2 regions of the Terriglobus saanensis SP1PR4 genome follow, and region 1 is predicted to be linked to the other one. Evidence: riboswitches for the same ligand, from Rfam matches in the RefSeq annotation. Region 1 holds a riboswitch; the other holds the start of a gene.

Region 1 (15,901 bases):
GCGAACTAATTTATCGTCTACGATCACAGAAGTATCTCCTTTTGAATATGCATGAGTAAGTAATGCTTAGAGAAGCGAGAAGAAGAGCGGGATTTCTGCATGTAAAGATGCGCCGCCAGCAGTTTTATTCCCGAACATGCACTTCTATCCCGACCCGTACGGTCGTTGCGCATCCTTTTAAATGCAGTCAAGTAGGACGGGATCAATCGCAACTTTTGATAGGAACTTAGGATCAATAGGTCAGAATGAGCAGCTTGATTTCAATAAAATCTAAGGGTTTAACTAAATTCGCAGCTGGCGCTTCGAATTTTAGCTGCCGCCTGGGACATGACTAAAATACGTCCTCACGCCTTTAAAAAGATTGCACTTATACCCGCATCAGACCCAAAATGGGCTACAGAATTTTATGCGGATGACATATATCGCATAACTATCGAAAAACGGATGCCGCACACGTCTTCGCTTTTAGAAAAGCACCGACCTACTTATAGAGGGCACGCGACTACGAGTGGCTGGAGGCGAAGGCTACGCAGGTCGCTTGAATTAATGAAAGCGATACGCCACGCCGATGGAAATCAACTGCGGCTGAGGGTTCTGGATCGGGACGTTCAGCCAGCTTTGATACTCGTACTCTGCGCGCACGTTGATGTAGCTGGTCGCGTGGTAGTCCACGCCCACCCCCAGGGCATATAAATTGAACGCAAGCGAACCAGCGCCATCAGGGTAGTTGTAAACCCCACGCCCGATCATCGCCTTCGCGTAAGGAGCCATCCTGTACTTGCGCACAACAACATATCGCCCACCGAACTCAACCGTGTTCTCGGATTGGCCGTCGTCTTGTTTGCCCTTGGCGTGTCGGATATTGAGTTCCACTCCGTAGTGCTCACGCCAATCGAAGGTCGCGTATCCACCGAATCCCTTCAGATCCACCTTCTGCGATAGAACCACGGGATCGATGAACGAACCCGACACGGTCTGAACCGGAAGATACTTCGATTGGCCCAGGACAAACTCCGCGCCGACCTGCAGATCTCCCACACGACCAGCCGTATACGCCGCTTGCGCCCACAGTATAGGTGTGGATATTAACGCCATGCTGGCGACAATTTTCAGAAAAAACACCTGGAAATCTCCACTCTTGAAACAGAGCAGCCTCTGCACCGGGCGGACGCCATGCAACACGACACAAGATGAGCTGTAACTAAGTAGACGACGGGCGGCACAAACGTGATTACACGCTCTCTAAACAAACGTCCCGGTCAGGCTTTAGCTGCGCACTGCTTCCCAGGTAGCTTCACCATACTCCCCCATTGCCAGCGTTCCCGACATGCTGCTGCCTTGTACCACGCCCTTAAAGTGGCACGTCAGTGGATAACCCACCACAGGCAACACGCTCGTCATCGCGATCTGGTCGGCATGAACCGCACCGTGGAACGTGGCGTTGTACAGTTCGCCATGATGATCGCCGGTTACGACATTTCCTTCCTGCTTCAGCACAAAGCGCTGTTCGCCTGTGCCGCGCAGATAATGAATCGTCACAGCCCAGTTCCCTTGCACTGAAGCCGAAGTCCCCGTGGGTATAACGGGATCCGCATAGTGCGGAGGATGGCTCAGCGCTGCATAGATCGCATCGGCCACAATCTTCACCTCGGCTGGCGTCATGATGTATCCATAGATCGTCACCGAACTCATCATTGTGTCCGGACGAACGCCCGTTCCACCCATCACGATTCGCGTCGGTGCTTCATCAAGCAACTTCGCAAGCTCGGTCCCGGTAATTCCGACGACACTTGCATCCCACGTAATCCGCACGCCCGGACTGCGATCGATCGAGCCCTCTGGAGCCGACGGCAACACGGTTGCCTTCACCGAAGGAAGACCCGTCATGCGGTCCGCAATCGACTGCATCCAACCGAGCCACATCGCCTGTTCCGCCGTATGATCTCGCGTGTGCCACGCACGTACGGCGGCCAGCAGCCCCATCGTCTCTTCCTTGCTGCACTTCATCGCGCGGCCGTAGTTGTGATGCGGTGCGCCTTGAAAATAGGCAGCCTGGCAGAGACCCTTATTGCCAATCAAAAGCCCTGCGGACTGAGGTCCACGCATGCATTTGCCACCGGAGTAAGCCACCAGGTCCGCTCCGGCCACAAGATGAGGATTCGGTGTATTTGGCTCCGTCGCCGCCGCGTCCACAAATACCGGGATGCCCTTCTCTTTGCAGATGGCCGCAAGATTTTTCGTGCTCATCGGTGTGTCGTCGTAACGAGGATTCGCCAAAATATAGAGCATGGCGGTGCGCTCGCTAATCTTTGCGCGGAGCTCCTCCGGAGTCGAGAACTCCACCATCTCCACTCCACACATACGCACCCCAATGTCATACGGATTGCGCGAGGTCTTCGGGATCACCACCTGGTCTTTCTTCTTGATGTACGGAAGAGCCTGGCTCTTCTCTACATCTGTTCCGGCGATGCAGGCCACGGTTGCAAGACAGGTTGCCGCGGCTGTTCCGGTCGTCGCAATACCCCACTCCGCTCCGCACAGTTTACCCAGCTCCGCACCCACAGCCAGCATCATTTCATCCATGCGGACGTGGTACAGCGACGCGTTGTACATCGCCTGCTTCACCTCGGGCAGCGAAGTGGATCCACTGATTGCCGTAATCGTGCCTCGACAGTTGATGAGTGGCCGAATCCCCAACCTCGTAAAGAGATTGTCGTGAAAATCGCCGTCTGTATGGGGCACCTGCTGCGACGTCAGGACCTGACCCGCCTTCGTCGAAGAAGTTTTCTTCGTCTCGCCCAACATTGCATCCGGCACAGCAGTGCCAACGGTTCCGGCCACCGAGATCATTCCGGCCTGTTTCAATACATCGCGTCGTGACCAGCGCATCCTCTTGACCCCTCATCCTAAAAAATCAAACTACAGCCTTAACCGCGAACACAGTCCCGCACCGTCGCGGGACTGTGTTCAAACGAGCGGAAACCTGGTTTCGCTAGATGCGTCCGCGTCCTCTACCGAAGAGCAGGTAAAGAATCACGATGAGCAGCACGAGGCTGAGTCCGCCACCGCCGTAGTAGCCGACGCCAGGACCCATGTAATAACCACCGCCGCCGAAGAGAAGCACGAGAATGACAAGAAGAAGTATGAGTGGCATGCGCGAAAGTCTAGCACGGGAACGCATAGAACCGATGAGAATGCATCCAACAGGGATGAATCGCATCGGGACCGCAGGCTGGTCGCTCCCCGCAAAGCCAAAAGCAGAAGGCACCCACCTCTACCACTACGCTCGCACGCTCAATTGCGCGGAGATCAACTCCACCTTCTACCGTCCCCATCGTGCCACCACCTGGGCAAAGTGGGCTGCGGAGACACCTGCGCACTTTCGCTTCTCGATCAAAGCGCCCAAGGCCATCACGCATGAGGCAAAACTCCGCGAAGCCAAAACTTTACTTCACGGCTTTTTTGACCAGATCAAACCCATCGAACACAAACAGGGGCCCATTCTCTTTCAACTACCGCCCTCGCTTGCCTTCGATGCCACGCTCGCCGAGGACTTCTTCACCACGCTTCGTGCGCTCTACAAAGGGGAAACCGCCTTGAGCCACGCCACGCCACATGGTTTACCGAAGAAACCGATGTACTCCTCCGGCAGTACGCAGTCGCCCGTGTGGCAGCCGATCCGGCCAAGGCATCCCCCAAAGCAGCCATTCCCGGAGGTGACGTTACGCTGAGATACTTTCGTCTCCATGGCTCTCCGCGAACGTACTACTCCAATTACGAACCCGAGTTTCTCGCTGAGCTGGCGGAAAAGATCAAGGCGCACAAAAACACCTGGGTCATCTTCGATAACACTGCACTCTCGTACGCCTACGCTAACGCGTTGGCGCTCAACCACCTTGTGACTGCCACCGATGACGCTTATTGGCGGTAGTCTATGTACACCGCCAACAAAAAAGCTCGTCCTAACTCTCGAAGATAAAACTTTTTAGCTCCTCTTCCCAACCGGCATTTGCCGATACAAGAGGAACAAGTACAGAAGGCATAAAGTATGCGATACGGCACGACTCTGCGCAACGTCATCCCCTCACTCTTTTGCACATTCTTCCTGGGATTTGGCTCCCTGTCCGCCTTGGCGCAGAAGCCTGTCGCGCGCATTACTGCGGAAATCAGCAATGAGCAGCGTACCCCGATCGCCGGATCGCGTTCCCCCCATGCGCTCGCAGCCGACGATGCCGGAGCCGTTCCCGCAGGAACCAAACTCGAGGGCATGACGCTGATCTTCAGTCGCACCACAGCACAGGAAGCAGACCTCCAGGCACTCCTCGCTGCGCAGCAGGATCCGACCTCTCCGATATACCACCAGTGGCTGACAGTGGATCAGTTCGCCGCTCGCTTCGGAGTCACCGACGCCGACATCGCGAAGACAACAGCCTGGTTGCAAGCACAGGGCTTCACGGTCGACAGGGTTTCCCGTAGCAAAGACCGCATCGTCTTCTCGGGCGAAGCCCAGCAGGTGGCGTCTGCCTTCTCTCCTTTGCGTTACTACAAATCGGACGGTGAGAAACGTTACGCGCCTTCGGCGGACATCAGCATTCCCACGGCTCTCTCCGGCATCGTAAAGGACGTCGCAAATCTGTCGAACTTTCGTGCTCGGCCGCATGTTCGTCTAAATCACTCGCAGGCTGTGGCTTCGCCCAACTTTACCTCCAGCCAGACTTCGAGCCACTACCTCACACCCGGAGATATCACCACGATCTACGACGTAAAAGCCGCTTACAACGCAGGCTATACCGGCACGGGCCAGTCGATTGCGATTATGGGTCAGTCCGCGGTCGTAGTTTCCGACATTGAGAAGTTCCAGACGGCAGCCGGGCTGCCGATCAAAGACCCCACACTCACCCTCGTTCCCAACACGGGAAGCTCTACCGTCTACACCGGCGATGAATCTGAATCCGACCTTGACCTGGAATACTCGGGAGGCATCGCCAAGGGCGCAACGATTTTCTTCGTCTACACCGGCAGCAGCTCGAACAATGGCGTATTCGACTCCATCGCTTACGCGGTCGATACACAGCTTGCAACAATTCTCAGCGTGAGCTATGGTCTCTGCGAGACAGAGTTGAGTGCGAGCAACTTCTCTTCCTACAACGGCGTTCTGGAGCAGGCCGCCGCACAGGGTCAGACCGTCATCGTCTCTTCGGGAGACGACGGTTCGACGAGCTGCAACGACGCGACCACGCTCACGACCGCACAGCGGCAGGCCCTCGTCGTCAGTTTTCCGGCCAGCAGCCAGTACGTCACCGCACTCGGCGGAACGGAGTTCACGGCAGCTGCCGTTGCGACCACCAACACCACGTACTGGCAGGCCGCAAGCGGAAGCGATGTCATCAGCTCCGCTCTTTCCTACATGCCGGAAATGGTCTGGAATGACGACTCTGCCGCCAACGGCCTGAGCTCCGGCGGCGGTGGCGTCAGTTCCATGGCCCCGCGCCCCACGTGGCAGACAGGAGTGACTGGCATCCCCTCCGGCAACTTCCGTCTCGTCCCCGATATCTCGCTTACCTCTTCAGCCTCAAACGCCGGTTACCTGTACTGCTCCAGCGATACGACCGTCGGCATTACCGGCAGTTGCTCGAATGGTTTCCGTGACGCAAATAGCGTCTATCTCACCGTTGCCGGAGGAACTAGCTTCGCTGCTCCCGTCTTCGCGGGCATGCTGGCTATCATTAATCAGAAGCTGAACTCTACCGGCCAGGGCAACATCGACCCCACGCTCTACACACTGGCCTCGAACGCTGCAAACTACGCTTCAGCATTCCACGACATCACGGTAGGTACGAACGCCTGCACGGCCGGCACCTGCTCCACGGCAGGCGCGTCGGCCTACGCCGCAACCACCGGGTACGATCAGGCCACAGGACTTGGTTCCATCGATCTCTACAACCTGCTGACCCTCTGGCCCACCAACGCCGCGACCGCCACCCTGGCAGCCACCACCACCACGGTCTCGGCGGCCTCTAACACCGTCGCCTCTGGTGTAAGCGACGTCATCACGATTACCGTCGCTTCGGGATCGTCGACTGTAACCACCGTACCCGCTGGAACTCTGACCATCACAGTCGACGGAACCACAACGACCAAAACACTTGCTCTGAGCACCGCTGGTACGGCAACTTATACCTTCTCCTCGACGATAGCTGGCGCACATGTCATCAAGGCCGTCTACTCCGGCAGCGCCATCTACGCCGCGTCGACCGGTACTGCCACGGTCACGGTAGGCGCAGCTGGCTCTGGCACCGGCAGCTTTACGCTCGGCGCAACCGCAGTCAACCTAACTGCCGGAAACTCCGGCACTTCCACCGTCACGGTGACACCAGCTGGAGGCTACACGGGCACGGTTGCCTTCAACGTGACCGTCAGCGGTTCCCTCTCGAACGCCTGCTACACGCTGAACAACGCGGCCATCACGAGCACAACAGCAGTCACAAGCGCACTGACGATCTACACCAGCTCCACCGCCTGTGCCACGGTTTCGTCCGTCAGCGGAAGCGGCATGCGGAAGATCACCTCCACCGGTGTATCCCGACTGGAAAGCAACAGCCTTCCTGCATCTCCCTCCAATAAAGCGGACATAGCCGTCGCGGGTATGCTCTGCCTGGGTCTTTTCGGCTGGCGCTCGCGTAAGCTTCGCCTCTACGTCGTACTCTCGCTTGTCACGGCCATCGGCTTTGGCATCAGTGGATGCGGTTCCTCGGGTTCCAACAGCACCACGACCGCAACAACGAACGCGACCAAGGGTTCGTATACCCTGACCATCACAGGAACGGATAGCGCAACCAGTACTATCACGGCAACCACGACCACCACCCTGACGATCAACTAACAGGGTCTCAGGAAGAAGGATTACGTTTCGCCGTAACCTGCAGGTATTGGTTATGGATAAGCGTATGACTCTCCGGATCGGAGGCGACGTTGGCACCCGCCCAAAGCGCCTCTAGCTCTGCCGCCAAGGCCGCCTGCCCGGTTTCATCCAGGCGACCAAAGGCCATCTGGGTGGGTCCGAAGTACTTGCGGAAAAAGGCAACCGTCCCTGCAGGGTTCATCGGTAGATCGAACTCAATAGGAATCAACTTCGTTTCGATCTCTGTGAAGGGACCTGCGAGACGCCTGAGAACAGTCGTCTCGTCTCCCCATAAAACAGGAGGTGCGATGCCAGGTGGCGGCGGCGCATGCAGGCTACCCACCTTGAACATCTGTCCGGAAAAACCTGCGGGATTCCAATTCGCCATAGCGAGCAGCCCACCCGGCTTAAGAACACGCGCAAGCTCCGCTGTAACCACCTCCGGTCGAGGCGCGAACATGGCGCCAAACATCGTAACCACCGCGTCGAAGGTTTCATCGTCGTAGGGAAGCTCTTCGGCATCCCCTTCATCGAAGCTCACGGTCAAACCCTCGGCAGCCGCGCGTTCCCTTGCCTGCACAAGAAGATTAGGAGCGATGTCCACTCCCGTCACTACGCATCCCTGCCGCGCAAGCGGAATGGCAAGATTCCCCGTCCCGCAGGCCACATCCAGAACGCGGGATTCCGGCGGCAGAGCCAGGCGATGGACAAAGGCCTCAGCACCTCCGGAGATCGTCTTCGCCACGACGCCGAAATCACCGGCCATCCAGGTCGCGCGCATAGAGCTTTTGATCTGTTCCATCGAAGGGCCGGAAGCGCTCATCGTGTCTCCTGGATCGCAGGATAAGATCCCTGCAATCACAGTAAGACTGCTCGACATCGCTGACCGCGTCAAGCCAAAATATTCGGAGGCAAGTGAGGTCTACGGGCTTCCATCACCCGTAGACCTCACCAGCAGACTACGCGTTCAACGTCAACCGCAGCTCGCCAGCAGCTTTGACCATGTTCTCCAGGGCCTCCACCGTCTCCGGCCAACCGCGCGTCTTCAACCCGCAATCTGGATTCACCCAGATCTGCTCAGGCTTCAGGACCTCCAACGCCAGCGTCAACAACTCGCTCATCTCGCCGACGGAAGGAACGCGCGGCGAATGGATGTCATACACGCCCGGTCCGATCTCGTTCGGATACGCGTGCGCACGGAAGGCCTCCAGCAGCTCCATACGCGAACGCGCCGTCTCCATCGAGATCACGTCCGCATCCAACGCTGCAATGGCAGGCAGGATGTCGTCGAACTCGCAGTAGCACATGTGTGTATGGATCTGCGTCTCATCGGCAACGGAAGAAGTCGCCAGCTTGAACGCCTTCACCGCCCAGTCGAGGTACGCAGCCCAATCCGCTCGACGCAGAGGAAGCCCCTCACGCAACGCAGGCTCATCCACCTGGATGATGCGGATGCCGATGCCCTCCAGGTCCGTCACCTCGTCCCGCAACGCAAGCGCAATCTGCCACGCCGTCTGCTGCCGCGGAATATCGTTCCGAACAAAGGACCACTGCAAGACCGTGATCGGCCCCGTCAACATGCCCTTCATGGGACGCGTCGTTAGCGAACGAGCATAGCTCGTCCACTTCAACGTCATCGGCGTCGGACGGGACACATCGCCATAGATCACAGGCGGCTTGACGCAGCGCGATCCGTAGCTCTGCACCCAGCCGTTCTCCGTGAACGCAAAGCCATCCAGGAACTCGGCAAAGTACTCCACCATGTCGTTGCGCTCGAACTCACCGTGCACCAGGACATCCAGCCCAATGCGCTCCTGCTCGCGGACACACTCTGTAATCGCCTTCTTTAGGAACGCTTCATACTCATCCGCAGTCTCATGACCTTTCTTCCGTGCCGCGCGATGCTTACGCACCTCCGCCGTCTGCGGGAACGACCCTATCGTCGTCGTCGGCAGCAACGGAAGCCCAAGCTCTTCCCTCTGCACAATCGCCCTCTGGGTATAGGCCGAAGCGCGCGCGAAGTCGGTCGCCTGGAGCTCAGCCAGCGCCGCACGAACCTTCGCATTGGTGGTCGTCTCCGCCGCCTCACGATCGGCCACTGCAGCCGCATTGGCCTGCGCGGCAGCCACGTCGCCCGTGCCCAGCGCCACAACTTCAGCAACCTTCTCCGTCGCAAACCGTAGCCAGCTCTTGATCCGCGAAGGCAGCTTGATCTCGCTACCGAGATCATGTGGAACATGCAACAGAGAGCAGGAAGGAGCAGCAAGAACACGCTCCGCTCCAAGACCCTCCACAGCTTCATTCAACTGCGCAGAAGCGACGGCAAAATCGCTCAGCCAGATGTTCCGTCCTTCCACACAACCGACGCTCAACACCTGTTCCGGCTTCAGCGCCGCGATCACCGCCTTCAACTCTTCCGGTGCACGCACCACGTCAATGTGAATGCCAGCCGTCCCAAGATCGACAGCCAGAGAAAGATTGTCCCCTAGCGCATCGAAGTACGTCGTCAGCATCAACTTCACCGGCACCATGGCCAGTTCGGCATAGACGCTGCGATAGCTCTCAGCCACACCGGTCTCCAGATCGGTCACCAGCATCGGCTCATCGATCTGCACCCACTCCACACGCTCTGCGGCAAGTGCTTCGAGTACCTGTCTGTAGGCGGACGTGATCTTCGGTAACAACGTCATCGGATCGAACGCCCCGTCAATGCCCTTACCCAGCAGAAGCAGAGTCAACGGTCCAACAAGCACCGGACGCGTTTCGATGCCAAGCGCACGTGCCTCGCGCACCTCGGTCAACAGCTTGGTCGTATCCACTTCAAACGAGATTCCTTCAGACCACTCCGGCACGAGATAGTGGTAGTTCGTATCGAACCACTTCGTCATCTCCATCGCTGTCTGTTCACGGCTGTTCCGCGCCATGGCAAAATAACGCTCCAGCGTTACCGGCCCAGTGCCAAAGCGCTCCGGAGTTGCTCCTACGAGGACCAGCGCATCCAGCACCTGGTCGTAAAGCGAAAAGTCATTCGAGGGAACGAAGTCGAGACCCGCTGCCTTCTGCGACTTCCAATGCTCGGCGCGCAAGCTCGAGGCCACTTCAAGAAGTTCGGACTCTGTCCGCTTGCCTGCCCAAAAACCCTCCAGCGCGAACTTCAACTCACGCTGACGCCCCATACGCGGAAAGCCCAAATTTGCTGTCTTCAACTTCACTGTCGGGGACAAAGAAACTACACCTGCAACCATCTCGGTTCTCTCCTGGAGTACGGAAGAACCACCCATGCGCAGGCAACACCGCCCTGCGAAATCGCACGGAGATGCAGCAGTGGTCACCGGTCCAATCCACGAGAGCGGTATCCTCAAACGCACCCACGGTGAGCGCACAGCGCTTCCATGGTGGTGGCGGCAGGCCGGTCTTCGGACTCTGGGCAACCTACTCCATCGCCGCTTCCCATCTCGTTGAGACAGTGCGTTGGCTCGCGCCTTGCAACGTTTCGCTCCCATTACCGCTGCGGGACAGCGCCGGAGTTACACCGGCTTCCCGTTTAACAAAGTTCTCTCGCGAGACTTTGACCTGCACACTCCTACTTTACATCGGAAGAGCTTTGCCGACCTCGAACCTGCATCAGCTTTGCAGGATCTTGAAGGGCACTGGTTCTGGATCAACAACTTGCGTCCTTTGCAGGCTACCGCGCAATTTTCTCCATCTTTTCCCCACACGGTCAGAAGCTTTGAAGAGGTGTCCTGCAGTCAGTGGACCCACCAACTTGTAATTGCCAACCGCTGCAAGCCCCATCGAAGCCAGGCATCCACACTGCTCGCAATCCGGCTCGCCCCCAAACTGGCACGGTCCAATCCGCGTCTTCAGGTCAGCGGAGATCGTCTCCGTTGTCCTCGCAAAGATGCACTCCTCCGGGTTCTTTGGAGGCGACGCAATCTCTTCCAGCACAGGTTCCGGCATGTCGAGCTTCGGATACTTCAAACGCAGCTCCCGCAACTCGGCAATCACCTGCATACGCTGCGAAGGCGAAAGAATCTCCAGATCCGTAGCGCCCATCTGCGGCGTAAACAAACTGAACCAGACCCTCGTAATCTCCGGACGACTGCACCAGAACGCCAGAAACTCGTCGAGATAACCCGGCCGCTCCACGATCTGCGACGTGATCGTGCAGTGGATCGAAACCTTTGAGCCCTGGATGTTCTTTAAAATGCGTTCATAGGTCGCAGGCTTTCTCCGCGCATCGTGCTCCGGCTGCAGACCATCGATGGAGACCACAACGTTCAGCTTCTTGTACTCCTTCCACGCAGGCGGAATAATCCGAAAAGCACTCGTCACAACCTGTGTATGCACACCACGGCTCTCGATCTGCGGCAGGAGGGCTTCAAGCTCTCGGTAGCGGACCAACGGATCGCCCCCCACCAGCGAGAGATGCAGCGGCTTGTGCTCGTCGATCAAAGCGAGAATCTTCTCGATCAGCACATCTCCTTTGAAATCGGAGAGCTGGCGCAATTCCGTGGTCCCGCCAAGATGCGCCGCGTCGAAGGCATAGCAGCCGGGGCAGCGCAAAGGACACTCTTTTGTAATTTCAATGGAAAGCGAAGGCGCGCGTCCGGCCAGAATCATGGCCCATGCCTGAAAGACTTCAGACTTCTTCATGTACTTCTCCCGGATCGCGCCGCAATGCGGTCGATTCTGGTGACAAGGAGGGTTTCAGCAACCTTCCCAATGGAACGGCCATCGCGAATTCGCCAACGTTGAGGAATTGGATGTCGCGCAGCAAAGAGAGAGTGCAAAGCAAAATCTGACGGCTTTGCAAGCTGCTTCGTGGCCCCAGGACCACGATCCGAAAGCGCAGGATCGTAAAACACGTTCTGGAGATCATGCCATAAGATCAAAGTTCTTGACAGGCCCTAAGCTTAGTACCACAATGTAATTCAAATCATGCTTGGTGAATTTGAATACGCCCTGATTACCGCCGCCGCAGGACTTGGAGACAAGGCCTACGGCGCCGCCATTCGCGAAGAAATCGAAGCCAGCACCCTGCGAAAGTGCTCGATTGGCGCACTTTACACCACGATCGAGCGCCTCGAGAAGAAGGGCCTGCTCAAGACCTGGATGGGGGAAGCCACTCCTCAGCGCGGAGGGCGAGCCAAGCGCATGGTGCTGGTGACTGAAACGGGAGAGCTGGCAGCAAAGAACTTCTACGATGTCGTCATGCGCGTCAGCATGAACGCCCGTTGGGCCATGGAAAAAGGTGGGAGCCTCTCATGAGCAGCCTCGTCCAGACCTGCGTCGAAGTGTTTTCGCAGTTGTTGGAGTATAACGAGCGCGAAGCGGTACTGGGCGATTTGGAAGAGACCGGCGTATTCGGAGGGCTGGCTCTACGCGACGTTCTTGGTCTCGTTGTCCGCAGAAAGCTTGAAATATGGAAGAGCTGGCGACCCTGGCTTACTTCACTGGGACTCGCCGTGCCCTGCAGCTTTTTGCTCATAGGCCTCTCACTCCATGTCAGCCAGACCTGTCAACGCCTCTTAGGATCGAAAGTCGAACACGCATCAGAACTCATCGTAGGGCCGGGACTCGCTCTGTTCGTATGCAATGTCCTGCTCCTTATCGGATGGTCGTGGACGGGAGGCTTCGTCATGGGATCGGTCTCACGACGAACGGTAAGCGTCAGCGCGATCTCTGCGTTCATCCCGTGCCTCTTCTGTATGTCCAGATTTCACGTGGCATTCCTGTCACGCTTCTCCCTCGTCCTGTTTCTCTTTCCCGCGATCTGTGGCGTAAGTCATGGGCTTCGATTCGCACAGATCAAATTCAAACCAGCACTCGCTATGGCCATCGGAATCACGTTGCTGAGCATTCACACATGGAGTAGCAGCGGTTTTTGGTTTCCGAACTGGGTACTCAGCTGGCCCGTATGGTTCCTCGTCATGACCGCGTGGAGAGACCGTCCGCACAAGCTTCACATCGTTGCGCAATCCTTCCGCCAGACCTAAGCCGCCGGGTGCTCTCCGATCGAAAGAGAGGAACCCTTTTCCGCGCCCGCAAACTCAATGACACAGCGCCTGGAAGAACAATCCACCGACAACGAACGCGGGCCATACGAAAGATACACAAGAAAAGAGGAGTGGCGCTTCTCCGTCGGGTGAACGCCCCACTCCCCCTGTGTGGACACATAGGCGTTCTCTCTTACGACCGTCTGCGGTTTGCGAGAATCAGTGATCGACTTGGCTGCTTCGGCCAGGGAAGCAGTCACAGCGAGTGCAAGCAATGCGACAAACCAACGCCTCGGAGTTCTCATATCTTTTCCTCGCAATCACTCGATCACTCTTCCAGCTTGAAGATCTTGACCTTGATCAGCTTCGCAAGCGTCAGATCATTGAGTCCCTTGCTCCGCATCCGTTCAACAAAGGGCCGGTCGATCTTGAAGATGCTCATCTGGATCAACTCCTGCTCTGAAGGATTGAAGCCGAGCGACTTTGCCTCCGCTGCCTTCTCTGGCGTCACACCAACGGCCTTCATCTCCGTAAGTTTGTTGGCGCGCAACTCCGGGTAACCGGCGGCGGCCATCGCGCGGATATACTCCGGATCGACATGCAGCGCTCGCAGACCCATCAGCTTGTTCGTCGAAAGTTCAGTCACTCCTGCGTCCTTGACCTGGCGAACCCACCCCGTAGTAACGTCCAGCGTCAGAAATCCCTCTTGCTTGCGCGTCGTGATCTCGTCGAAGCCCATCGCCGCCATCTTCTGTACGAACTCAGCGTTCGGTGTGAACTCATACTTCCCGGCGAGAATGCCTTCATGCACTGTTCCTGAGCAGCGCAGTGCCCCAGCTTCGCCCTTCATCTCTGCAGTAAGCACCGCCCCCTCCTGCCTTAATGCCTCGGGTGAGACGCCGCTCCATCTGCTCCACGCGATGTTGGAGTTTTCCGAATTGCCGCAGTGATACTCTTCGTTATCGCATCCGGTCCTGTGAAGCAGGAGATCGGCAGTATCAAGATCGCGAACGACGTTGTGCGCCGACGAGACCATGCAAAGACCAGACAAAGTCTCTCCATAACCGATCGTCGAAACTCCAGAAAGCCCAACCAGCAGCAATGCCATACCCATGCGTTTCATCGCGATTCTCCCTTGTGTGATTGGTTAGAGACTGCTTAGTCCAGAAGGCCCGTCATCTTCAGCTTCACCAGTTTGTCGAAGCTCGTATCGGTAAATCCATGCGCCTTCGCCTTCGCAACGAAATCAGCATCCACATGAAACACGCCACCCTGCCGCAGGCTGTGCATGTCCGCGTTAGGGAAACTCTGCTTCACCCATCGCGCATACTCCGGTGTAACACCCTGTGCCCGCAAAGACACAAGTTCATGCGGCGTCATATCGGGATACCCCGTCGCCATCATCGCCTTCGCATATTCGGGGTTCACACCCACTGCTTTCATGCCCGCAAGCTCATGAAGGTCTCTCGCCACAAGACCAGAAGCTTTCAGCTCCGCCACATATTCCGGCGTGATGCCCTGGGCCCTCAGGCTGATAAGATCGTGCGTCGTCGGAGTTCCAATGCCGAGCGCCGCGATCTCCCTGGAATACTCGGGCGTCACACCCACAGCCTTCTCGGAGATCGCTTCATGAAAGCTCGTGGGAGCAATACCCGACGAACGCAGACCCTGGAGATACTCCGGTGTTACACCCTGCGCTTTCAAGCCGGTCAACTCATGCAACGTCGGTGTGCCTAACCCAACCTGCGCCATGCCTTTGGCATACTCCGGCGTCACGCCAAGATTGCGCAAAGAAATGATCGTATCCAGGTCCCGGTTCAGGTCGAGCGGATAGCCCGCATCCTTCATCCTTTGCAGATAGTTCGCTCCACCCTGCGGCGTCTCCTCGTCGCTCTCCAGGCCCGGTGTCGGAGCGGGATTCGGAGTTGCCATGGGTGCAGGTGTCGGCGCGGGCATCGGGGTTGATGCCACCATCTCCGCCACTACATTCGGACTGGTGTCTGCTTGGACATCTGCGTCTCCCGTAGAGGACTTCACCACCGCAGGCGCACTCACACGAACAGAAGTTACAGAGCTCACATCCTGCTGTGCGACAACGGCAGAAGACACAGAACGATGGATGACCTTCAGACCGTTTGCCGCCTTCGACCCAAGAAGCAGCGCCAACACCACTGCCCCAATAATTGCTACCCGCGTACCGCTCGTCGTTCTACGCTCCATGATCATTCCCTCTCCAAGAATCTGTCTCACGCGGATCAATAAAGTTCCACGATGCCCCTCAAGCGCCATCGCCAGTTGCAGTCTTTCAGTGCGCTGCTCTTCCAGTTGCAAAAGCGCCTCGGCATACACGACCGGGCTCTCGCAAGTCCTCGCGGCCACCTCGTCGCAACAAACCTCTCGCAGGTCGCGTGTGCGACGACTCACCCACCACACCGCGGGATGGAAGAACAGCAGGCACTCCACCGTCGTCTGCAGCAGGTTGCAGAGGTAGTCCCATCGCCGTATGTGTGCCAACTCGTGCGCCAGCACCGCCTCCAGTTGCGCAGGCTCCAGCTGCATCACTGCAGAGACCGGCAGAATCACCGTCGCCCTCCACACACCCATCGCCATCGGCGAGATCAGCTCATCGGAGAGCCGCAGCGCGACCTTGCGCCCCATGCGCAGTTGCTGTGAGATGCGCAGGAAGCTCGCCTCCACCTCTGTCGGCACCAGCGCCTCCGCACGTCGTCGAAGATGCTCGAGCTGCCACCATCCGCCCACAGCACGCAGCGCCAGCAACAACACCCCGGCAAGCCAGACACCATCGACCCACGGCAGCAGACGGTCAGCACTCCCCGCAAGAAAGAGCTCGCTGTCCGCCAACATCGGCGCGGCCTGGGGAAGCTCCTTCACCAGCGTGCTGTGAATCGCCCCAAGCTGCGAGGCAACAACCTCCTGCCCGCCACGCGGCAGGTGCACTACCAGGCGCTCTTGTTCGACAAAGGTCACCAGCGCCGCCACC
Region 2 (15,901 bases), 1.0 Mb from region 1:
ACTGCCGCGCGAAATACCACGGAAACAATCCAAACTGGCCTAGATCGATCCCACCCGCTACGCCCCCGTTCTCCGCATTGCCAAAGCTAACCAGCTGTTGCGGGTCGCGCACTGGAAGCCTCTGTAGGAGCAACTGATCGATCAGAGAAAAGATCGCTGTGTTCGCTCCAATCCCCAGCGCAAGTGAGATTACGGCTACAGCTGTGAACCCTGGACTCTTCGCAAGGGCACGAAGTCCGAAACGAACATCACGCAGAACGCTCTCCAGGCGAAATCCCATCACTTCATGGCTCTGCTCACGAAGCCGTGTCTCATTCCCAAAGCTTCGCTTCGCCGCATATCGCGCCTGACTTGGCGGAACACCACGGCCCACCATCTCTTCTTCCGCCAACTCGCGATGGAACGCCATCTCTTCTTCCAGCTCTCTGTGGAAGCGTTCACGCCCGATGAGAGTCCTTATCTTTTTGAAGAATCGCGAAAGTAGAGCCATCTCGCCTCCTAAGCGTCCTGCAACACTCGGCCAATCGCTGCGATCATCTGTTGAAATTGGGAAAGCTCAACGCCAAGCTGCTTCGCCCCCGTCGGCGTAAGCGTGTAGTAGCGTGCACGACGATTCGTCTCCGTCATCTTCCACTCAGCCTTCACCCATCCCTGCAGCAAAAGACGCTGCAGTGCGGGATAAAGCGATCCCTCTTCCACAGTCAGCACATCGTCGGTAATCCGCTTGATCGACAGCGCAATGCCGTAGCCGTGCATCGGCTCGCGGCTCAGCGTTTTGAGAATGAGCAGATGCAATGTTCCCGGCAATAATTCTTGTTTCTTCGCCATGCCCGCAACCATAGATAAACTATGGGTAGGATGTCAATGGAAAAGATGGGACGGCTTTGCCCCATTCTTTCGCGGCTTTTTGCGAAAGGGTGAGGTCGCGCGGAGCGCACAACCAATCTCAGAAGACTTCCAAATACATCTTCCGAAACACCGCGAACACGCTCCACAAACAAAACGGGACGAACTCATCTGAGTTCGTCCCGTTCCGTTATTCCTTCCATATAGAGCTGGAATTCAGCCCACGTTAGCGATGTCCTCCACCGCCGCCGTGCGATTGCCCACCACCGCCACCACCGTGAGATTGGCCGCCGCCTCCTCCACCGTGTTGCTGTCCTCCACCGCCGCCGCCATGGAACTGACCACCACCGCCGCCCTGAGGACGTCCGCCGCCACCGCCACCATGAAAGGCCTGAGCATTACCCCGGCCACCCTGCGAACCACCGAAGCCACCACGAGCAGCATGGCCGACGCCGTCCCGCATCTGGTTTCCACGGAATCCGTGAATGTCACCACCATGGTAATAACCCGCTGCTCCGCGACCAGGAAATCCGCCGCGATATCCAAAGCGCGGATCATAGCTGCGGTTCACATGGCCATAGAAGCCACGCGGTCCGCGAAACCAGGGGCCCGCTCCGAAAAAGATCCCATTGTTGAACCATTCCGGGCCATAGTAGCCATAGGGAGAGCATTGATAGGGCGCATAGTCGTAATACCCGTAAGGGCAAGCCGGCGCGATTCCACCACCACCAAGATTGATGCCCACGGAAACTTGCGCCTCACTCTTTGGCGCAGTCAGCAATGCCAGCATCACACCGGCAAAAAGTGTCAGAAGTACTTTGCTCAATCCACGATTCCACTTCATTTCACGTACCTCACAGTTGAGTAAGAGGTACATGAGGCGTTTTAGGTCGCCTGCGCCACGCCATAAAGACACATCGGTTTGAAAAGTAATCGATTTCTGTTGATCTGCTAACCTTAAGGTATGAAGTTTGGCGTATTAGTCTTCCCCGGTTCCAATTGCGATCACGACACCTTCAATGTCATCGAGAGTCTCCTTGAGCAGCCCGTGACCTTTCTCTGGCATGCCTCCGAAGATCTCCAGAATGTGGACGCTATCCTCGTCCCCGGGGGTTTCGCCTACGGCGACTACCTCCGCACCGGCGCACTTGCACGCTTTGCACCCATCATGGGCTCCGTAAAAAAATTCGCGGATGCTGGCGGCCCCGTCCTTGGTATCTGCAATGGCTTCCAGATTCTTTGCGAAAGCGGTCTGCTCCCCGGCGCTCTCATGCGCAACGCGGGGCAGCACTACATCTGCAAACAGGTCCACCTGCGCACTGAGACCAACAATTCCCTCTTTACGCATCCACTGAAAGAACACGAAGTGCTGCAGATGCCAATCGGTCACATGGAGGGCAACTACTTCTGTGACGAGGCCACGCTCGCTCAGCTCAAGAGTCAGGACCGCATCGCCTTCCGTTACAGCACACCCGCAGGTGAAATCATCGCACCAGCAAATCCGAATGGATCGCTCGAAAACATTGCAGGCATTCTCTCCGAAGGCCGCAACGTGCTTGGCATGATGCCCCATCCCGATCGCTCCAGCGAGTCGATCCTTGGCTCCGCCGACGGTCTTAAACTCTTCCAGGCGCTGCTCTCTTCCAGCGTTCTCCGGTAGGTTCAATGGTCGATATTCACCATCATCTACTGCCTGGGGTCGATGACGGACCAGTCGACATCGAACTCTCCGTCGCCATGGTGGAGATGGCAGTAGAAGATGGTGTCACCCACATCGTCGCCACCCCTCACGCGAACAATGCCTACGAATACCATCGTCCCTCGCACGAACTTCTGCTTCAGCAGGTTCGCGAAGCTCTACCAGATCGCGTGCGAGAAAAAATCACGCTTGGCCTCGGCTCCGACTTTCATCTCCTCTTTGAAAACATCGAAGAGGCCAAGGCAGACCCGGCAAAGTTTTCCATCAACGGCAAGGGTTACCTCATGCTCGAACTGCCGGATCACGGGATTCCTCGCAACCTTGAAGAGGTCCTCTACAGCCTCCGTGTTGCCGGACTGACTCCCGTGCTCACACACCCGGAGCGCAACGCGACGCTGCAAAGCAGCCTGGAGCCACTGAAGAGCTGGCTGCAGGGCGGTCTGCTTCTGCAGGTCACGGCAAACTCCGTCACAGGCGACTTCGGCAAAGTCGCGCATCGTATCTCTAATCTTCTGCTGGATAACAATTGGGTTCATTTCGTCGCCAGCGATGCACACAGCGTCGGACGTCGTAATCCGCGTCTCAGCCCCGCCTACGCCACCGTTGCAAAGCGCCGGGGAGAAGAGACTGCCCGCCGTCTCTTCCTCGAGAATCCGCTCGCCGCATTCGAAGGCCAGCCTCTAGGTGAACAGCCGGAGGCCCTGCATCTTCATGAAGACCTCGAGCCAAAATCCTGGTGGAGGCGGATCTTCGGCAGCGACTCTTAGAGCCCTAAACCACCGTCCACTGCCAGCAACTGCCCCGTGATGAAGTGCGGCCCCGTGGCAAAAAACAGCAACGCTTCCACCACATCCTCTGCCGTACCGTTCCTCTGCATCGGCGTCTTGTCTGCGAAACGCTGATAGGCGGGATCTGGAGCATCGCCCTTCACAATCATCCCCGGAGCGATGCAGTTCACACTGATCTCCGGAGCCCACGCCTTCGCCATCGTCTGGCTCAACATGTGGAGCGCCGCCTTGCTAGTGCAGTAATGCGCATGCGTCGCCCACGGATGAATCCCTCCAAGGGAGCCGATATTCACGATGCGCCCGTGCGAAGCCTTCAGGTATGGATAAGCTGCTTTCGCAACCAGGAACGGAGCACGTGTATTGGTCTCGAAGACCGCATCCCACTGCTCTGTCGTGATCTCTTCCAGAGCCGAGGTCTCGAACATCCCGGCGTTATTTACGAGCAGGTCGAGCCCACCCAGATCGGTCGCGATCTCCTCCACCGCAGCGGAGACTGCCTCAGGATCGCGCAGATCGCAACGCACCCCAACATTCACCGCACCCGCATCGGCAAGCTCGGCCAGCGTGCGGTCTGCGTCTTCAGGAGAGCTTCGATACGTGATGCCTACCGAGTAACCCGCATACGCCAGGGCCACCGCGAACGTGCGCCCCAGACCCCGAGCGCCTCCCGTGACCAGGGCGCGCTTCCCTGCAAACGATTCCAGGGCCATGCGTCCTACTGCTTCGGCGCAGGAGGCGTCGCGCTGTCGTCTGCAGACTTGCTCGGAAGCTGAATCACCGGATCGGTCGGTGCCAGAACCTTGGGAGCCGTCGCATTGGGATGCTTTACAGGCTCCTGAACGCCCGCAGCGCGATTTTCTCCGCTTCCGTCTGTCTCGTAGGTCGAAACCTGCGCCTTGGGACGCAGCATACGGACGGTCACGTTACGCGTCGTCGATGCCACGTCAAACTGTCCGCCATGCGTAGAAAATCCGGTCGCGATGACCTGAATCCCCACCACCGAACCCGTCGGGATGATGTCGATGGAAGCCTTGCCATCCGGCCCGGTCTTCAGCTCCATGCTGCCGATTTCGCGCCCATCTTTGGACGGACGCAGGATCACCGCAGCATTCGGAATCGGCTTTCCGGAGGCATCGCGCAACACTGTAACTTCAATATGAGAGGTCTCCGGCGGCGCCTTGTACTTTCTTCCACGGTTCTTCGTATCGTCCTGCGAAGACATGGCCAACGTGAAAAAAACGAGCGAAAGTGACGCAAAAAAAACCCTGAATCTGTGCGAAAGCATGTCAAAAGTCTACTCTTTCAGACCCCTCAGGCGCTAGACGACAAACCTGAGCCAAATTCACTCAGATTTCACCTGGGAGCCTTGACACGCTTCCGGCTGTGGTCTAACTTAGCAATCGGAAGGCAGGAGTGCTAACTCTCGCCCCAAACGATCTACCAAGGAGAACCAAAGCAATGGCATCCACATTTACACCGCTGCACGACCGCATCCTGGTCCGTCGCGTCGAAGAGGGCGAGACGCTGCGTGGCGGCATCATCATCCCCGACTCCGCTAAAGAGAAGCCCCAGCAGGGCACTGTAATCTCCGTCGGCAAGGGCAAGTCCAACGACGAAGGCAAGACCTTCCCCCTCGATGTCAAGGCGGGCGATACCATCCTCTTCGGCAAATACTCCGGCACCGAGATCAAGCTTGACGGCGAAGAACTCCTCATCATGCGCGAGGAAGAAGTCCTCGGAATCCTCAAGGCTTAATTTCGCCACCTGCACCACATTCAGATTTCGCTCTCACGATAGAGCAATGGAGATAGCATCATGGCAAAAACTATTCTGCACGGCGAAGACTCTCGCCAGGCAATTCTGCGCGGCGTCAACAAGCTCGCCGACGCCGTAAAGGTGACTCTCGGACCCAAGGGCCGCAACGTCGTCATCGAGAAGAAGTTCGGTTCTCCGACGATCACCAAGGACGGCGTAACTGTCGCCAAGGAAGTAGAACTCGCGGATCCTCTCGAAAACATGGGCGCACAGATGGTCAAGGAAGTCGCTTCCAAGACCTCTGACGTTGCTGGCGACGGTACCACCACCGCCACCGTACTCGCACAGGCCATCTTCCGCGAGGGCGTGAAGACCGTTGCAGCGGGTGCAAACCCAATGCAGCTCAAGCGCGGCATCGACAAGGCTGTAGAAGCCATCATCGGCAAGCGCGATGAGAACGGCATCGTCACCGGCGGCGCTCTCTCCAAGTTCTCCAAGCCCGTCTCCGGCGATATGATCGCCCAGGTCGGAACCATCTCGGCAAACTCGGACGCGCAGATCGGCACCATCATCGCGGAAGCGATGAAGAAGGTCGGCAAGGACGGCGTCATCACCGTGGAAGAAGCAAAGACCATGGAGACGCAGCTCGACGTCGTCGAAGGCATGCAGTTCGATCGCGGCTACCTCTCGCCCTACTTCGTCACCGATGCAGAGCGTATGGAAGCAGCCCTCGAAGATCCCTACATCCTCATTTACGAGAAGAAGATCTCGTCCATGAAGGACCTGCTTCCCTTGCTCGAGCAGATCGCTCGCACCGGCAAGCCCCTCGTGATCATTGCTGAAGATGTCGATGGCGAAGCTCTCGCCACCCTCGTCGTCAACAAGCTGCGCGGCACGCTGAACGTAGCGGCAGTCAAGGCTCCTGGCTTTGGCGACCGTCGCAAGGCAATGCTCGGCGATATCGCGATTCTCACCGGCGGCAAGGCCATCACCGAAGACCTCGGTATCAAGCTGGAGTCCGTCAAGATCGAGGACCTCGGCACCGCCAAGCGCGTCACCATCGACAAGGACAACACCACCATCATCGACGGTGCTGGTAAGGACTCCGAAATCGAAGGCCGCGTGCGCGAAATCCGTTCGCAGGTTGAGAAGACCTCGTCCGACTACGATCGTGAGAAGCTCCAGGAGCGTCTCGCCAAGCTCGTCGGCGGCGTTGCCGTCATCAAGGTCGGTGCAGCTACCGAAACCGAGATGAAGGAAAAGAAGGCTCGCGTCGAAGATGCCATGCACGCAACCCGTGCGGCTGTTGAAGAAGGTATCGTACCCGGAGGAGGCGTAGCCCTTATCCGCGCTGCTGCCGACGTCGACGCTCTCATCAAGACCCTCGAAGGCGACGAGAAGATCGGCGCCAGCATCATCCGCCGCGCTATCGAAGAGCCCCTTCGCATGATCGTGCACAACGCCGGAGAAGAAGGCGCTGTCGTGATCGGCAAGATCCTCGAGAGCAAGGACACGAACTTCGGCTACAACGCCGGCAGCGGCAAGTACGAAGACCTCGTAGCGGCCGGTGTCATCGATCCGACGAAGGTAACGCGCACTGCTCTGCAGAACGCGGCTTCCATCGCAGGCCTGATGCTCACCACCGAAGCCATGATCTCCGAGATCCCGGAGAAGGCCCCTGCAGGCGGCGGCGGTCACCAGCATGGTGGCGGCGGCATGGACGGCATGTACTAACTCCTCCGCGGAGGGCGATACGCGCTTCGCGCAAAGGCAACAACTGAAAGCCCCGGAGAAATCCGGGGCTTTCCTGGTTTATGAATCCGCAAACGAGTGGTAAAAGTGCACATGATCTCCAGACGCCGCTTTATCGCCACATCCCTGGTCTCCTCAATCGCTGTCACCAGCAAGCAACACCTCTTGTTCGGACAGTCGACCTTGGCAACACCTCTGCCCCGCTGGACGCCGGGCGTTTTGGAAATCCATCACATCGCTACCCAGCGGGGAAACTCTGCACTCTTTATCCTGCCGGACGGCTCCACCATGATGGTGGATGCAGGCGCTATCTATGGAGAAACTCCTTATCTCAGTGAAACGCGTCCATCCTCCGCGCACCGTCCGGGAGAGTGGCTTGGCCGATATGCGAAGCGCCGACTGGACGCAGCGGGACTGAAAGGAATCGACACCTTTCTTGCAACCCATCTCCACGGAGATCACATCGGGTACCTTTCTCCTCAGTGCCCTCCCTCCAGTCAAGGAACTCACCACCTCACCGGCGTCAGCGATGTGGCTGCAATCCTACCCATTGCCCGGTATGTGGATCGTGCCTTGCCTGACTTCTCTTATCCAATTCCGGCGGAGCAAGATTTCCAAAAGAACTACCGCGCCTTTCTGAACTCCGAAGTACAAGCCGGAAGAAAAGTCGAGCGTTTCCGGGTGGGTGCGAACGACCAATTTAGCCTGCTGGATCCTGGAAAGCATCCCGATTTCGAAGTGCGAAATCTGGCAGCGAACGGTGAAGTCTGGACGGGAAAAGGTGAAGCAACGCAAAAGCTCTTCCCCGAACTTACACGATTGAAAACAGAAGAATTCCCGTCAGAGAACGCATGCTCGTGCGCCATACGAATGCGCTATGGCAAGTTCAGCTACTACACTGGAGGCGACCTGACTTCGGAGACAAACTTCGGACGCGATCCCTGGCGGGATGTCGAATCTCCTGCGGCAGAAGTCTGTGGACCTGTAAGCGTAGCGGTCGCCAATCACCATGGATATTTCAATGCGAATGGTGAAAGATTTGTCCATGCGCTTCAACCGAAAGTCTTTGTCATTGAGAGTTGGGATTCGGCACATCCGACGGTAAATGTTCTGAACAATCTCTTTTCCAAAACGCTCTATCCAGGCAAACGGGATGTCTTCGCGACGACGGTGAAGGCTGAGAATCGGATCGCAAATAAACGGACGGACAATCTCGCTTCACGAGAAGGTCACATCGTTCTCCGCGTGGAACCGGGTGGCCTCAACTTCACGGTTCATATACTTGCGAATACCGACGAGAGCGATACGGTAACCGCGTCGTTCCGCCCGTATATCTCGTAATTCTGAATCGGGTACCCAATGCGCAGCTTCATCGCCCATGCTTGGGTCTCGACCAAATGGATTTAAGTACAGAGCTATACTCTATTTCCTACGGAGACACATAAAGCATGCCCCAAAATCTCCACCAAACCATCGCTCTTTTAACCAACACCCCCGCCGCCCTATCCACCCTCCTCCACGACCTCCCCGAAGCGTGGACCCACCGCAACGAGGGCGAAGGCACATGGACGGTAGCCGAAGTCATCGGCCATCTCGTCCACGGCGAGCAGACCGACTGGCTCGCCCGCGCGAAGATCATCCTCGAACACGGGGAGAGCCTTCCCTTCCCAGCCTTCAACCGTGCGGCACACCTCAACGCCCCTCAGAAATCATTGGACGATCTCCTTGAAGAATTTGCAGACCTCCGCGCAGCGAACCTTGCCGAACTTCGCTCCTGGGATCTGCAACCCGAAGACCTCGAACGCCGCGGAACCCATCCCGCCTTTGGCTCGGTCACACTCTCCCAGCTTCTCGCCACATGGGTCACCCATGACATGACTCATCTTCACCAGATCTCCAGAACCCTTGCCTACCAACACCGTGATGCCGTTGGGCCATGGAGCGCCTACCTCGGTGTTCTCAAGTGCAGCCCCACTGATCGCTGAGCCATCGATAGGTGCCCATATGAGTAGCTTCATCGTGCATGTGGGTATTGGCGCAAAGCGACCCCTCTTAGACTTCCGTTCCATCCCAATCCCAGACGGGACGAGCATCCCTCCCGCACATCAAAAAGCGCGATGTACGGGGCACCCGGATTTCACCGTTGCACTCCAGACAGCTATATCGCGAAATGGCGTTGCAACTCTCGTCTTCTCCTCCGCCTCCAACCACACGAAACAGAAACACATGCGCCACTTGGAGGACGACATGAAGACGATCAACAAACTGATGTGTTGCGCAGCAATCGCTGGCACCGTTGCCTTGGTTCCCACCAAAGCTTTTGCCGCTACCGAAGATGACAAGAAGTTTTTGGCCATGGCTGCTCAGTCGGACAAGAACGAGATCACGCTCAGCGAACTCGCAGAACAAAAGGCCACTAATCCTGCTGTCAAAACCTTCGCCCAGCACATGGTGATGGAGCACACCAAGATGTCTGAGAGCATGGCGCCCTTCGCGACCTCCTGGGGATTGAATCCTCCCGTGGAAGCGGACTCCGACCACCAGAAGGAGCTTAACAAGCTGAGTAAGCTCTCCGGCAACGACTTCGACAAGGAATACATGGACCAGATGGTTTCGGATCATTCCAAGGCTCTCAGCGCCTTCACCAGCGAAGCCAAGGACACGAAAGACGTCAAATTTCGCACTGCGGTTTTGAAAGGTAAGACGATCGTGGCTGCGCACAAGAATATGGCCTACGACTTGAAGAAGAAGCTCTAACGCAACGGTCTTTTGCAGCAAGAGAACGGGGCAGCTTGACGCTGCCCCGTTCATATTTCACCAGATGAAATCCTATCCGCTACCATAGACAGGTATGCCTTTTCCGATCAAAGTTTGCGCCGTCTGCTCCGAAGAGTTTGAACTGAAGCCCGATAAGCCCGGTTTCGCCAACCGCTGCCCCGAGTGCAGCGCCCCGGAAGCCCCGGAGGCCGCCGCCAAAGACAAGGTGGACAAGGAAGCAAACCAGGCCCGCCGCGAGGCGATGCGCAATCTTCTCTACCGCAAAGACAGTTAGCCACTACTGCGCTGCGTTCCCTGCACGGATCGCCTTGGGAGCGCTGACCTTGGTTCCGTGGACCTTCGCAGTGACCTTCAGGTCCAGAAGCCGCTTGTTTGCAGGAGCGTCAAAGCTGATCAGGAAGCTCTCTCCCAGATCGGCCATGAACTTGTCGAGCATGGGCCGGATCGAGGGCGGATTGATCGTTCCCTGTCCCAGCAACTCGCCGCCTGTGCTCGTGACGACATCGCTGAGATAGTTCTGTCCGCTGAACGAGCCGAGACCCAAACCGCCGAAGTCGCGGTTATTCCACGGAATGGCATAGACGGTCAGGCCGTGCTCCTGCGCATCATGGATGGCGGTGTCGACATAGGGGCTGTTCTGGTTCATCGGGCTCACAGAACCGTTATAGGGATCAATGCCGTTGGTGATCATCACCACGACGCGCGGCGCTCCAGTGTTCGTGGGCCAGCTTTTTGCCAGGTCGGAGAGGCAGAAGTACGGACTGCCGCTAATGCCGGCCTGTCCAAAGGGAAGGCGAATCGCCTTGACCGCCTCCTCGTGCTCCACGGAAAAACCGTGCGAGAAGATAACGCGTCCGTTCTGCATGTAGCCGACGCCGATCGCTACATTGGGTGGAAGCGACAGAACAAATCTTTGAACTTCGCTCAGATTGTTCGCGAAGTTCCCGCGCAGACCATCGTCGATCAGGAGCGCGATCTCTACGTGCCCATTTGCACCCAGAACGGGCCGCACACGCGTTACGGGAACGCCATGCCCGTTTACCTTGATCTGAAGGTCGTCTTTACTGACGGGGCTACTTCCACCCACCACACGAACAATGGCCTGCGTGGGCTGCAGACCTTCTTCCTGCGCAACGGCACTTGCCGCACACAAAAGAGAAATACCAAATCCAAGAGTACGCAGTATACGAACCATGAAAAAACCTCTATCTCATTAGACGCTTCCCACGGTCTATCGAATCTACTACTTGGCGGTTCGAGAGATTTTCTCTTCTACGTCCTCATCCACCTCGTCGACCGCCTTGTTTCCAAGCCGCTTCATAGCCTGGGAACGTACCTGCTCGTAGCGATTGGTCAGATCGTCCAGTTCGCTGTCCGAAAGGTGCTCGATATTGATCATCTGGTTCTTCGCCGCGTCGATCGAGCAGATCAACTCATCCAGCTTTAGGTTCATGGCGCGCGCGTCGCGGTTCTGCGTGTTCTGGATCAGGAACACCATCAGGAACGTCACAATAGTCGTTCCGGTATTGATGATGAGCTGCCACGTATCGGAGTAATGGTAGACAGGTCCAGTCGCGGCCCATAAGACGATGACACCAATCGCGCCAGCAAACGCCCATCTGGATCCCAGGTACGTTGCCGTGACTGCGGCAAAGTGGCCGAAGTGGTCTGTATTGCCCTTCAATGCTTCTTTGCGCTTCGGTTCCATGGTTTCCCTCGGGGACAAAAGATGAGACGCCCCCTGCAGTCTCGCAGTTGTGTCTGCGGCGTATGCACTCCTGCAGGCACAAAACAGCCCGGCAAAATGCCAGGCTGTTGTCGTCAGAGAATGCTCATCCTATCCACCGCCGAGCCTGACCTTCAGGCCTGTGCGGAAGTTGAACGGCAGGGAGGGATAACCGATCGGGCCCATATGCTGCTGTCCCAGCAGGTTATTCATCTGCGTAAACACGGAGAACTTCGACGTGATCTGGTAGGTCACATTAGCGTCGATGTTCTGATAGCCGAAGTCCAGATTGCGGTTCGGAAGCAGCAGCGTATTGCCTCCGTTGAAGTCGGAGAAAGACAGGAACGTCGAATCATCCGACCGCGAAGAAAACGCGCTTTTGACCGCGGCAGTGAACTTGGTCGCGGTGTACTGCACCACAAAGTATCCCGTCTGCGGCGCACGTCGAAAGGGCCTCTGCCCAACGAGCGGCGAACTGCTGCCGATGGCGATCCCGGGATAGTTTGGGTTGGTTGTCGGAAATCCACCAAGCTCCGCTGTTACGTCGCTGGAAAAGCTTTTCTGCACGTTCGAGTCGAGGTAGGTGTAACCGCCGCGTGCAAAAAAGTGCCGACTGGCGCGCCATTCCAGCTCCGTCTCGATACCCTGCGCGCTGAAGTCGAGCGAGTTGAGATAAGCGCCAAAGTAATTGGCAACGCCAGAAGGTACAGAGATACCGAAGTACTGCTGGATATCCGAAGAGCCCACAAATTCAATCTGTCTGCCGAACTCGTTATGAAAGTAGTTGAACTTCAACATCAACTTACTTCCATAGATGCTCTGGTCCACTCCTCCCTCGTAGGTGCGGAGCCGTTGCGCACCGATGGGACTGACGCCCGGAATGGTAAGGCCAGCCTGCTGAAGTAGTACATACAATGAGGAGAGTTGCGTGGAGAGGTTTGGCTCCTGCACACCCTTCGAGAAGTTGAAACGCAGCTTCGTTCCATGGAACCATCCAGACCCCGGACGTACAGGGTAGCCAGCAAGACCGAAGCGCGGCGTCGCTTCTGTGCCGTAGAGGTAGTTCTTCTGGATCGCTCCGCCCAGAGTGAAAAACACACGGTTCAAAACATCGCCCTGTAACTGCACGTTGTAGTCGTAGTTACGGCGGCGTGCACTCTGGTCCAGGAAATTGGCGGGATTGTGATACGTCCCACGCTCGTCCTCGTAGCGGAAGCTTCCGTAAGCCGAAAGATGTGGAGTGAAGTGATAATCCGTCTGGTACTGCATCCCGTCGCGATTGTTCGCTGAATCTGATGGCTGGGGATACGTCCCGCCAAAAGCAATCGCCGCACGTCCCGTTCCGCTTGTTCCGTTGGCGCCACGAATCGTTACGGTGTTGCCGTAATACGTATCTCCAAAAGCGCCACTAACAGCCTCACCCACCGGGAAAAAGTTTGTAGCCTGTTCATCTTTGCGCGATCCAAAATATCGCAGCACATTGTGCCAGTTGCCGCGATAGATGTTGTCGATCGTTCCGCCAAAGAAGGTCTGCTCGTCGGCCTGTTTCCCCGCCGCCACGATCCCTGCAAAATCAAACGCTCCGGGGAGACCCGATGCGGATACACCGCGCCGCACTGTGCCGCGAAGCTGTGTGGAACCATTCAGGCTGTATCCAAGATTCGCCGCAGCAGTCGTCACGTGAAAGCGATCCATCGGCAGAGCGTTCGAGCTGTCGAAGCGCGAAAACGCCGTGTAGTAATCGATCTTGCGATACGCCCCACTCAACTCGGCTTCATTGCGATAGGTATGAAAGTTGCCCGCGTCTCCTGTGTAGTTCAACACTGGCGCCGGAGTGACACCGTGCGGGATATTGAAGCTCACAACGGACGAGATCGCGTCCGATCCGTAGAGAACACTGTCCGGTCCTCGGTGGATCTCCAGGCCGTTCACTGCGGTCGAAGACAGGATGCCGAAATCGAACCGTCCACCCACATCATCCGCCGGTATGCCATCAACCATCACCTTGTTGCCGTCGGACGTTCCACCGCGTACAAAGAGCGAGGTCTGACCGCCATTCTGGCCTGTTTGGACGACGCTCACCCCAGGCTGCAACCGCAGCTCGTTCACCACGCCTTCGCGCGTTGCCAGGTCCGCAGACGAGATCAGATTTACGCTCGCGCTGGATTGCTCCATCGGCGTAGGCAAACCTGTCGCAGTGACGGTTACCTGCTCCTCAACCGCACGGAAGCCCAGCGTCAGGTGGTTGGTGACGACATCCAGATCGCCTCCGTAGAAAGGCTGCGCCACATTGGTGGCATATCCTGCGGCACCGGTCAGCAGGACAAACCGTCCCGAACCCGCGCTGCGAATCTCATAACTGCCGTCCTCGTTAGAGGTCCCTGAAGCAACTACCAAGTGTCCCTGTAGCAACTGGATCTTCGCCAACCCTATCGGTCGTCCCAGCGGATCGCGCACGTCGCCGCGCACTACGACAGCATTAAGGCTGGACGTGAAAAGAATTGCTGCAAAACCGCCCAACGCGCACGTTCGAACTTGCGTACGGATACCGGCAAAAATCTGGCCTGAATCATAGAACATATCTGCTCCTCCACTCCCCCTCGGGAGTGTGGCTGGTGTCAGCAGTGGAATCGGTCTCCTGACTTACGCGCCCGGCTGCAACGATATCTGGACCGCTTCCCTTCCCGCGGCCCTGAGCCACAGTGCGAAGCTTCCTCGATTGCGAAAACCGTTCCGGCCCATGGGACCATGGTGCGCTTACAGTTGCGGGGCAGTGGCGGATTCTCACCGCGCTTCCCAATGCATTCCTCTGCAGTAACAAATGAAAAAGCACGTAGTGATCCTCACTGCGCGGAAGTACGTCTACCAATGCAAACGATAGCCTATTGTAAGCCGACAGCCTGCTAGTCAAGCAGCTCCATCATCACCTTGGCCGCATACACGCAGTCCGCCCGCGAAACATCATAGTGAGTGACCAGCCTGACGGAGTCGGCCCCGATAGCACTCGCGAGCACGCCGCGCTCCTTCATCCCTGCCACCAGCTCCGCCGCTTTACCGGTTTTAATGGTGATGAAGACAATGTTCGTCTGCACATCCTCAAGACCCACCTTGCAATGCGGATGATGCGCAATCGTCTCTGCCAGCAGACGTGCATGGGCATGATCCTCGCTCAGACGAGTGGGCATCTCTTCCAAAGCGATCAACCCTGCCGCTGCGAGGATGCCCGTCTGGCGCATGCCACCGCCCAGCGCCTTGCGCACAACCCGCGCGCGATCCGTCAGCTCACGCGACCCCACCAGCATCGATCCCACAGGAGCTCCGAGTCCCTTGGAGAGACAGAACATCACGGTATCGAAGCCCTTGGTCAAAACCGCAACGTCTTCGCCCAACGCAGCCGCCGCGTTAAAGACACGCGCGCCGTCGAGATGCGTCTTCAGGCCCGCCTTCTGCGCGCCGTACCAAACCTCTTCCATCACCGCCAGCGGCGTCACCGTACCGCCCGCCATGTTGTGCGTGTTCTCCAGCCAGATCAGCGAGGTCTGTGCTTTGTAATAAATCTTCGGCGAGATCTTCGGCGCGATGTCACCCCACGTCAGAATGCCGCGCTCCGCAGGTACCGCGCGCAACTGGCAACCTGAAAATGCAGCCGCCGTTCCCATCTCCCAATCCAGAACATGCGCGCGAGCCTCGCAGATCGTTTCAGTTCCAGGCTGCGTATGCAGACGCATAGCGATCTGGTTTCCCATCGATCCGGTGGGCACAAAGATTGCAGCTTCGCGGCCAAAGACCTCTGCCGCCCGCGCTTCCAAACGGTTCACCGTCGGGTCTTCTCCGTAGACGTCGTCCCCAACTTCGGCTGAAGCCATCGCCGCACGCATCTTCTCTGTCGGCTTCGTCACCGTATCGCTCCGCAGGTCAATCACTCGCATCTCCTTCAAGCCGGCACCGCCAAAAGTTCACCAAAGACGCTGGAACTCACCACGCGTCCACGCGCAGTCAGCCCAAAACGCCCGTTTGCAGACCACATCAGCCCACCCTGCACCATCTCATCCACCGCACCATGCACATCCGCAAGGAGCGCAGCCTCGACACCCTCGTTCAAACGCAGCCCGAGAAAGACCTTCTCTTCAAAAGCCTCAGCATCTTCAACACGTTCCACGGACACAGGATCCGCCTCACTGAGATACGCGTCCAGTTCATCGCCATTCGAAAAACGGGCCGCTCTGCCCTGCTCATCCGGCAACATAGAATGCGCATCCAGGCCAAAACCCAGATAAGGAGCGCGCTCCCAGTACTTCCGGTTGTGTCTCGACTGGTGGTCTTCGCGGGCAAAGTTTGAGATCTCGTACTGTGCCAGTCCGCCCTCAGCCAGCACATCGCAGGCTTCGAGATACATTTCCGCCACCGCGCCGTCGTCGGGAACCATACCCGCGCCATAACGCACACCCGGCCCGATCAGTTCACGCCCCAGGCGAGAGTCTTCATCGACCTCCAGCATGTAGACGCTCACATGATGCGCGCCCGTGGCGACAGCCCTTCGCAGCGATTCGCGCCAGC

What was found. Region 1 has a riboswitch for cobalamin ahead of metE (5-methyltetrahydropteroyltriglutamate--homocysteine S-methyltransferase). Riboswitches for the same ligand answer to the same signal wherever they lie in the genome.
Region 2: another riboswitch for cobalamin. It lies ahead of ACIPR4_RS10970 (TonB-dependent receptor); the one in region 1 lies ahead of metE (5-methyltetrahydropteroyltriglutamate--homocysteine S-methyltransferase).

Annotation. Positions count from the first base shown of each region.
Region 1 is NC_014963.1:1,637,407-1,653,307, reverse strand. It holds gene ACIPR4_RS06910 (PLL family lectin) at 1-27, opposite strand, end outside; gene ACIPR4_RS06905 (outer membrane beta-barrel protein) at 544-1,122, opposite strand; gene ACIPR4_RS06900 (aminotransferase class V-fold PLP-dependent enzyme) at 1,267-2,889, opposite strand; gene ACIPR4_RS22355 (DUF3309 family protein) at 2,993-3,154, opposite strand; gene ACIPR4_RS06895 (DUF72 domain-containing protein) at 3,129-3,731, shown strand; partial or broken gene ACIPR4_RS23290 (DUF72 domain-containing protein) at 3,650-3,931, shown strand; gene ACIPR4_RS06890 (protease pro-enzyme activation domain-containing protein) at 4,049-6,883, shown strand; gene ACIPR4_RS06885 (class I SAM-dependent methyltransferase) at 6,891-7,724, opposite strand; gene metE (5-methyltetrahydropteroyltriglutamate--homocysteine S-methyltransferase) at 7,861-10,146, opposite strand; cobalamin riboswitch at 10,292-10,493, opposite strand; gene ACIPR4_RS06875 (radical SAM protein) at 10,526-11,557, opposite strand; gene ACIPR4_RS06870 (PadR family transcriptional regulator) at 11,843-12,172, shown strand; gene ACIPR4_RS06865 (hypothetical protein) at 12,169-12,900, shown strand; gene ACIPR4_RS06860 (hypothetical protein) at 12,897-13,205, opposite strand; gene ACIPR4_RS06855 (hypothetical protein) at 13,229-14,023, opposite strand; gene ACIPR4_RS06850 (M56 family metallopeptidase) at 14,059-15,901, opposite strand, start outside.
Region 2 is NC_014963.1:2,644,559-2,660,459, forward strand. It holds gene ACIPR4_RS10895 (ABC transporter permease) at 1-490, opposite strand, end outside; gene ACIPR4_RS10900 (PadR family transcriptional regulator) at 499-828, opposite strand; gene ACIPR4_RS22935 (hypothetical protein) at 1,073-1,672, opposite strand; gene purQ (phosphoribosylformylglycinamidine synthase subunit PurQ) at 1,811-2,506, shown strand; gene ACIPR4_RS10915 (tyrosine-protein phosphatase) at 2,512-3,312, shown strand; gene ACIPR4_RS10920 (SDR family NAD(P)-dependent oxidoreductase) at 3,309-4,043, opposite strand; gene ACIPR4_RS10925 (carboxypeptidase-like regulatory domain-containing protein) at 4,049-4,555, opposite strand; gene ACIPR4_RS10930 (co-chaperone GroES) at 4,792-5,088, shown strand; gene groL (chaperonin GroEL) at 5,149-6,822, shown strand; gene ACIPR4_RS10940 (ComEC/Rec2 family competence protein) at 6,934-8,181, shown strand; gene ACIPR4_RS10945 (DinB family protein) at 8,289-8,825, shown strand; gene ACIPR4_RS10950 (DUF4142 domain-containing protein) at 9,088-9,597, shown strand; gene ACIPR4_RS10955 (hypothetical protein) at 9,692-9,892, shown strand; gene ACIPR4_RS10960 (hypothetical protein) at 9,896-10,813, opposite strand; gene ACIPR4_RS10965 (low affinity iron permease family protein) at 10,862-11,326, opposite strand; gene ACIPR4_RS10970 (TonB-dependent receptor) at 11,456-13,924, opposite strand; cobalamin riboswitch at 13,962-14,185, opposite strand; gene ACIPR4_RS10975 (threonine aldolase family protein) at 14,248-15,273, opposite strand; gene hemW (radical SAM family heme chaperone HemW) at 15,279-15,901, opposite strand, start outside.